One region of the Desulfovibrio sp. 1214_IL3152 genome, then DNA from elsewhere that is predicted to be linked to it. Evidence: predicted binding sites of a transcription regulator. Region 1 holds the regulator's gene; the other holds the start of a gene.
What was found. Region 1 encodes sigma-54, which starts transcription at its own class of promoters, with help from an activator protein. Its sites were predicted from a motif close to CTGGCACGGNNNNTGCTT; they were not measured.
Positions count from the first base shown of each region.

Region 1 (4,427 bases):
GTCGCCATCATGCTGCGCCTGCCCGCACGCAACGCCCAGCTTGACGCCTGGGAAAAGCTTGTGAGCGACAGCGACAACCCGCAGGGCAAGGTTACCGTCGCCATCGTGGGCAAGTATGTGGACCTTAAAGAAGCCTACAAGAGCCTGCACGAAGCCCTCATTCACGGCGGCGTCGCCAACCGGGTTCAGGTAGACCTGCGCTACGTCAACTCTGAAAATGTGGACGACGCCAACGCGGCCGAACACTTCAAGGGCTGCGACGGCATTCTGGTCCCCGGCGGCTTCGGCTATCGCGGCGTGGAAGGCAAAATCGCGGCCATCCGCTATGCGCGTGAAAACAGCATACCGTTTTTCGGCATCTGTCTCGGCATGCAGTGCGCGGTTATCGAATTTGCCCGTCATATGGCGGAAATGGCCGACGCCAACTCCGAAGAATTTGACCACCGTTCCAAGCACAAGGTCATTTACCTCATGACCGAATGGTACGACTTCCGCACCAGAAACGTGGAAAAACGCGACGCTGGCAGCGACAAGGGCGGCACCATGCGCCTTGGCTCCTACCCCTGCAAGGTCATGCCCGAGTCGCGCGCCTTTGAGGCGTACAAAACCGATCTGGTTGAAGAGCGCCACCGCCACCGCTATGAGTTCAACAATGAATTCAAGGAAGCCCTGGCGGAAAAAGGCATGATCTTCAGCGGAACCTCGCCCGACGGCTCCCTGGTGGAAATTGTAGAGCTGCCGGAACACCCCTGGTTCCTGGGCTGCCAGTTCCACCCCGAATTCAAATCCCGCCCCATGAATGCCCATCCGCTGTTCAGGGAGTTCATCGGCGCGGCCAAAAAGCACGCCAAAGTCTGATCCTCGGCGCAGGGCAAGAGGCAAAACCCCTTCTCCCATGTTTGCATATCTTCGCGCGGGCCTCTGGCCCGCGCTTTCATTTTATGACAAACCCACCACGGTACAACAAAGTGGAAACATTGTATTTTCAAAAATCTTCCCGGCATTGCTGCGCTCAAGCCAAAGTCACCGTCCCGCCAGGCAAACTTTGATCCAACTAGAGCAGATTAACTTTGAGAATGTACATTCTCAAAGTTTAAGGCACGCTCACTTCGGCGTTTAACCGCGCAGATAAACTGCGCTTACGCCTCCGTAGCGAACGTCTGCTTACGCAGCCGCCAGAGCAATTTCAAAGTGAAATTGCTCTAACCGAGCTTTCTGACTTTTGATAGTGCAACCTCTGGCTATTGCGTAATTTTTGCCACTATGGCACACTACTTGTAACCACAAGTATAAGGCTTCAGGATTTTTCAAGGCGGAAAACGCACATGGCACTGGAACTTCGACAGCAATTGAAACTGGCTCAGCAGCTGGTGATGACCCCGCAACTACAGCAGGCCATCAAGCTGCTTCAGCTCTCGCGTCTGGAGCTTCTGGAGACCGTGCAGCAGGAGATGCTGGAAAATCCTTTTCTTGAAGAATCGCACGGGGACGATCCGTCTCCGGATCATGTGGACGACCGGCGGGAAAACAGCGCGGAAGAAGCTTACGACAAGGAACTGGCAAAGGATGCCGACTGGGAGGATTACCTCGGAGAATTCGCCAGTACCCCCCGCCTTGTGCAGCCACGCGAATTTGAATCCGCAGAAGACATCTCCCCCCTCGAAGCCCGCTACTCCGCCAAACCTACCCTTGAAGGGCATCTGCTCTGGCAGCTCCGCCTTTCATCCCTTACCGATGCCCAGAAAGATATTGGCGAAGTGATCATCGGCAACCTCTCTTCCGCGGGCTACCTGCAAGCCAGCATTGAGGAAGTGGCCCAGATGGCCCAGGCGGAACCGGCCGAGGCTCTGGACGTGCTTGAACGGGTGCAGATGTTTGACCCCGTGGGCGTGGCCGCCCGCGACGCCCGCGAGTGCCTGCTGGTGCAGATCAAAAGCCTCAGGTACGACCGCGATCCCATTTTGCTTGAGCTTGTGAACGCGCACCTTGAAGACCTTGAAGCCAAGCGCTACAAGCCCCTGCTGCGCAAGTTCAGGCTGGACATGGATGAGCTGAAGGAATACCTCGACATCATCCAGAGCCTTGATCCCCTGCCCGGAGCCAGCTTCGGCGGCGGCGAACCGGCCTATGTAAGCCCGGATGTCTTCGTGTACAAAATGGGTGGTGAGTTTATCATCCTGCTCAATGAAGACGGCCTGCCGCAACTGCAGCTTTCCAACCTGACCCAGATGGACATGGGTGCCGCTTCGGATAAGGAAAAAGAATACTGTACGGAAAAAATGCGCGCGGCCACATGGCTGATCAAAAGTCTGTACCAGCGCCAGCGCACGCTGTACAAGGTAATGGAAAGCATCGTGCGGCATCAGCAGCCCTTTTTTGAAGAAGGCGTCACACGGCTTGCCCCCCTTATTCTCAAGGACATTGCCGACGACATCAGCATGCACGAGTCTACGGTAAGCCGCATCACCACCAATAAATACGTGGCTACGCCACATGGCATTTTCGAACTCAAATTTTTCTTCAACAGCGGGCTTGAACTTGATGACGGAAGCCAGGTCGGCTCTGAAAGCGTCAAAGCCCTCATTAAAAAATTCATTGCTGATGAAGACACAAAGTCGCCCCTCAGCGATGAACGCATCGGCGAAATGCTCAAGGAACGCCTCAAGGTCAATATTGCCCGGCGAACCGTGGCTAAATACCGTACTGCCCTTGACATACCCTCATCCTCCAGGCGCAAGGAGCATTTCTGATCTTTCCGCCGCGTCCCGGAACCCCGGTTCCTGCCGCCGCAAAGGCACATGACGCGCAAGATTGCGAAAAAGGCTTACACCGTCGCTTTTCGCTGCCCGCCCAAGGGCGGGGCCTCGCGGTTGCCATGCCGGAAACCGCCATCACAAGGAGGATTATATGAATATCTCTTTTGCCTTCAAAAACTTTGAAGCCTCCGACCATCTTAAAAAATATGCCCGCCGCCGCATGGAAAAGCTTGGGCGTTTTTTCGGCAAGTCCGCCGGTCTTGAAGTTACCGTCGTGCTGACCGTAGATAAATTCCGCCACCGCTGCGAAGTTACCGTTGTGGGGGAAGGGCTGCACATCAACGCCACTGAACAGACCACCGACATGTACGCTGCCATTGACCTTGTGACAGACAAGGTCGAAGCTCAGATCAAGCGTCAGGTTTCACGGGTCAAAACCCAGCGCCGTCAGGCGCGCAGCGCCGATGTTGATGTGTACACATACAATATCGAGGCAGAAGCCGAAGCCCCGCAACCTGTGGAAGGCACAGACCGCCTGGCGGCCAAGCCCCTGCACCTTGACGAGGCTCTCATGCAGCTTGACTCTATCGGCAGTGAGTTTCTGGTCTTTTTTAACGCTGAAAACGGTCGCATCAACGTCGTATACCGCACCCGCACAAGCGGTTATGCGCTGATTGACCCTGTTTTATAACACGCCTGTTCCGGGCCGCCCAAAAACACCGTTGCCTGGGCGGCCCGGGAATTTCAGGGGGAACCATGAGCACCGCCGCACATCAGCGCCCCGAAGGGCCGGTGATTGAAACCGTTGCCGCCGGGCCGCCCGTAGCCGTGTGCATTGTCACCGGCCTTTCCGGTGCGGGCAAAAGTACGGCCCTCAAGGTTTTTGAAGACATGGGCCATTTTGTGGTGGACGGCCTGCCCGCAAGCCTTGCCCCTGAAATGGTGGACATGATGTCCCGCCCCTCCATGAGCCATTTCAAAGGCATCGCCCTTGGCATGGACCTGCGGCAAAGCAACTTTCTGGATGAAATCAACGAAGCCCTGTCCGACCTTGCAGCCGTAAACATACGGCCCATGCTTCTTTTTATGGAGTGCGACGCGCAGGAACTTATACGTCGCTACGCCACAACCCGTCGCCCGCACCCTCTGGAACGTGAAGGCATGGGCCTTGAGGCTTCGCTGTTGTCGGAACGTAACAGCCTGAGCCCCCTGCGCGAAATGGCCGACCTGGTTATTGATACCTCGCGTTTTTCCATTCACGACCTGCGCCGCGCCATACAAAAGCGCTGGAGCGACAGCAAAAGCAAGCTGCGGGCCATCAGGGTCAACGTTATTTCTTTTGGTTTCAAATACGGCGTCCCGCGTGAGGCAGATTTTGTTTTTGACCTGCGTTTTCTCACCAATCCCTATTTTGTGGAAGAGCTGCGGCCCATGTGCGGCAAAGACAGAGAAGTGGCGCAATATGTTTTTGAACAACCCCACGCGCGCGAATTTTGCGTCAAACTCATAGACCTGCTGCTGTTCATTCTGCCGCTGATGGAGACTGAAGGCCGCTACCGCGTTACCATTGCCGTGGGCTGTACGGGCGGCCGCCACCGCTCGGTCGCCATGGCCGAAGAGGTGACCCTGGCCCTGCGGCAGGCTGATTATCCGGTAACTCTGGAACACCGA
Region 1 is NZ_JBAIYW010000259.1:4,588-9,014, forward strand. Features, by position in the region: gene V6C07_RS05440 (CTP synthase) at 1-858, shown strand, start outside; gene rpoN (RNA polymerase factor sigma-54) at 1,326-2,750, shown strand; gene hpf (ribosome hibernation-promoting factor, HPF/YfiA family) at 2,908-3,447, shown strand; gene rapZ (RNase adapter RapZ) at 3,513-4,427, shown strand, end outside.

Region 2 (4,427 bases), on a different contig from region 1:
CCATAAAGCCGCTCTTTTTGCTTTTGTGTCCTTGACCGCTGATGATGCCCTCCAGCACCCCGGTGAGCTGCTCACCGAGATAGACTGAAAGAATGGCCGGAGGGGCCTCGTTGGCCCCCAGGCGATGGTCATTGCCCGCGCTTATGGTCCCAAGCCGCAAGGCCGTGCTGTGTTTGTGTACCGCGCGCAGAACGGCGGCCAGAAAAACAAGGAACTGCGCATTATCCTGCGGCGTTGTTCCGGGATTGAGAAGATTCTGGCCGTCGGAATCGCTCATGGACCAGTTATTGTGCTTGCCGCTGCCGTTTACTCCGGCAAAAGGTTTTTCATGCAGCAGGCAGACAAAGCCGTGCCTTGCGGCCATATGCCGCATCATGTTCATGGTGAGCATATTATGATCGCAGGCAATGTTGGCCTCTTCGTAAACCGGGGCCAGCTCAAACTGGCCCGGAGCCACCTCATTGTGTCTGGTTTTTGCAGGAATGCCCAAAGCCAGCAGCTCTTTTTCCACATCTTGCATGAAACTCATTACCCGGGCAGGAATTGCGCCGAAGTAATGGTCTTCCATTTCCTGTCCTTTGGCCGAAGGCGCCCCCAGGAGGGTGCGTCCTGCCAGCAGCAGGTCCGGCCGCAGGGCCGCAAGATGCTTGTCCACAAGAAAGTATTCCTGTTCCGGTCCCACCATGGCGCGCACATATGCCGCAGAGTCGTTGCCGAACAGGCGAAGTATGCGCATGGCCTGCCGGGACAAGGCGGATATGGAGCGCAACAACGGAATTTTGCGATCCAGGGCCTCGCCGGAATACGAATAAAAGTATGTGGGAATGTGCAGTGTCGCCCCATAAGGCGCGGGAATGATAAAAACCGGCACACTGGGGTCCCAGGCGGTGTAGCCGCGCGCCTCAAAGGTGGAGCGGAGGCCCCCCGAAGGAAAGGACGAGGCGTCAGGTTCACCACTGATAAGCATTTTGCCCGAAAATTCGCTTATGACCTGCCCATCGGACGTGGGCGACAAAAAGGCATCGTGCTTTTCGGCCGTAAGGCCGGTCATGGGATGAAACCAGTGCGTATAATGACTTGCGCCATTTTCTATGGCCCAGTCCTTCATGGCATTGGCAACCACATCGGCAATGTCCGGATTCAGCCGTTCGCCATCGCGAATGGTCTTGACCAGCTTGCTGTAGACATCCTTGGGCAGGCGCTTGCGCATGGTGGAAAGACCAAAAACATAACGGCCAAAGTTGTCTTCCACGCGGCAGGCGGGTCCTTCCCTGTGAGCGGGAACCACAGGCGCGGTATTTATAGCCATGAATAAAGCTTTTTTGCGGGTGGAACTCATGCCTTTACTCCTTTCAGTTGGACAGGTGAATCTTGCCGTCAAACTTCCGGCCTAGAGGGCCGCATCGCCGCGTTGGCCTGTGCGGATGCGCACGGCATCATCCACATGGCTGATAAAAATCTTTCCGTCCCCTACCTGCCCCGTGCGGGCAGTAAGCATTACCGCGTCCACTGCCGACTCAAGCATGGCGTCATGCAAAACCACTTCAATCTTTATCTTGGGCAGGCAGTCCACCTGCATGATGGAGCCACGGTACACTTCAGTGTGGCCGCGTTGCCGTCCAAAGCCCTTTATTTCCGTGTAATTCATCCCGTGAATGCCCAACTCTGAAAGCACATCCCTGACTTTTTCAAACATGCCGGGACGGATAATTATTTCGAGTTTTTTCATGGCGCTGCCTCTCCCGGATTACAGATTATAGCCACGTTCATTGTGTTCACCGAGATCAAGGCCGCTGTATTCCTCCTCGGGAGCAACCCGCAATCCGACCACGGCATCCACAAGGCGAACGATGATGCGGGTGGCAACGTAAACAAACGCCCAGGTTCCTGCGATGGACACAAGCTGTATCCACACCTGCTCGGGATTGCCGTAAAAAAGACCGTCCACGCCGTTGACCGCCGCACTGGCGAACAAGCCTGTAGCCAGCGCGCCCCAGGTTCCGCCAAGGCCGTGTATGCCCACAACGTCAAGGGCATCGTCATAACCGCACCGGCTCTTCAGCAACACGCCGCCGTAACACACCATTCCGCCTATAAATCCTATGAGCATGGCTGGCAGCACCTCCACAAAGCCCGCACCCGGGGTGATTGCCACAAGCCCTGCCAGAGCGCCGGAAATCGCTCCCAGACTGGTAGGCTTGCCCGTGTGCTTCCATTCAATGATTATCCAGCCAAGAATGCCGCAGGCCGCTGCCATGTGCGTGGTGACCAGCGCCTGCCCCGCAAGAGTTCCCGCAGCCAGAGCACTGCCGGCGTTAAAGCCGAACCAGCCGAACCAGAGGATACCGCCGCCAAGAAGCGTTAACGGCAGATTGTGCGGAGCATGGCTTGATCCGGTTGAAATTCTGGGTCCCAAAGCCTGGGCGCAGGCAAGCGCCGCGGCTCCTGAAGACATGTGCACCACTGCGCCACCGGCAAAGTCCAGAGCGCCCATGCGGCCCATCCATCCACCGCCCCACACCCAATGGGCCACGGGGGCATACACAAAAACGAGCCACAAGGCAGAGAAAAGCAGCATGGCGGAAAAACGCATACGTTCGGCATAGGCTCCCGAAATCAAGGCCACGGTGAGCACGGCGAACATGCACTGAAAGCCCATAAAGACCGTATGCGGCAACTGCGGGGCCATTGGGGCGGGACTGCCGTTTACCCCGTTGAGCAGGGCAAACCTGAAATTTCCCACCAGGCCGCCCACATCATCGCCAAAGGCCAGCGTGTAGCCCACAAGCGCCCAAAGCACGGAAACAAGCCCAAGACAGGCGTAACTGTACATATGGGTTGAAAGAACATTGCTCGCGCGGACAAGGCCGCCATAAAACAGGGCCAAAGCCGGAAGCATGAGCATGACCATGGCGGCGCAGATAATGACAAAGGCAGTATCAGGGGTATTCATAGAGCGTCCTTGATCATTACGCACAAGAGGTGCGTGTTGCTGAATTTCTTCAGCGGCCCGGCGCCGGATCCGCAGCAACGATACAATATCGCTGCCTGTCCCCCTAAAAGCATTAACTGTGCCAAGGCAAATGCAGGGAGGAGATCATTTGCAATGCTCTGATATTGAAGGATATTTATTTTATGGTATTGTGACTGGCTGTGGTGGCTGGTTGAAAAAATATGAAATTTTTTACGTTTTTGTAGAAAAAAAGACATGTGAGCACAGTGAAAACCGTGCTATTGGAAAAATTTAAATTTAAATAAATTATATCAATATATTATAATTTTATACATTTTTGTTGCTTTTCATGTCCGATTTGCTTTTTTGCGCATCAAAATCATTATAATGATATATAATAAATAGATTTTTTATTAAAAGCACCCCATAAAGAACAAGGGCATAAAACTACAAATCTGTAATTTTATGCCCTTTATAGTCTTTTGAGACAATATGGCAGCAGAAACGACACCACACTATGAACGGTTATGCTTGGGACGAAATTCCTTGTAGCTGATATCATACTTTTTCATGCGCAGGGCCATAATCCGCTCCGTAAGGCCAAGGCTCGCAGCGGCCTTGCCCATTTGCCCCTGGCTGAACTCCAGCGCTTCCACGATGGAGGCCCGTTCAAGCTCATCCAGCTGGTCCTGAAGGCTGCCGGAAAAGCCCGGGCGCGCGGCACAGGCGTTTTCTCCATTCATGCCGGCGCAGTGCGCGCCATGCAAAGCCGGGGGCAGGTGCTGCGGCAGCACAAGACCTTCACGGCCCAAAAGCAACACCGCCCTTTCCATGACGTTTTCCAGTTCACGAATATTTCCGGGCCAGGCATATCGTTGCAACATGTCCATCACAGCCAGGGAAAGGCGCACATTTTCCCGTCCATTGGCCTGGGCGAATTTTCGGATAAAATGGTTGGCAAGCGGAAGTATGTCTTCAGGGCGGCCGCGCAGCGGAGGCAGGTAGATGGGAAACACGTTCAAGCGATAAAAAAGGTCGCGGCGGAAACTTTCCTTGGCGACCATGTGTTCAAGGTTTCTGTTGGTGGCAGTAATAAAACGCACGTCCACATAGTGCGTATCCATACCACCCAGGCGCTCAAAAGCGCGTTCCTGCAAGACACGCAAAAGCTTGGCCTGGGTCATGAGCGACAACTCGCCCACCTCATCCAGAAACAGGGTACCACCGTGGGCCAGTTCAAACCGCCCCTTGCGCGTGGCGCTGGCCCCGGTAAATGCCCCGCGTTCATGACCAAACAGTTCGCTCTCTATGAGGTTTTCCGGCAAGGCCGCGCAATTGAGCGAGATGAATGGCTTGCCGGCACGGGCGCTGCCGGCGTGAATGGCACGGGCGGCAAGCTCTTTGCCCGTGCCTGATTCACCCTGAAGAAAAACGGTTGTCACTGAAGGAGCCACCTGGGCTATCTGGGCATAAA
Region 2 is NZ_JBAIYW010000496.1:35,181-39,607, forward strand. Features, by position in the region: gene V6C07_RS10690 (glutamine synthetase III family protein) at 1-1,339, opposite strand, end outside; gene V6C07_RS10695 (P-II family nitrogen regulator) at 1,391-1,729, opposite strand; gene V6C07_RS10700 (ammonium transporter) at 1,748-2,953, opposite strand; gene V6C07_RS10705 (hypothetical protein) at 3,102-3,248, shown strand; gene V6C07_RS10710 (sigma-54 interaction domain-containing protein) at 3,469-4,427, opposite strand, start outside.
Region 2: V6C07_RS10700 (ammonium transporter) is a predicted target of sigma-54. The motif match lies at 3,061-3,078, and genes of this name have one in related genera.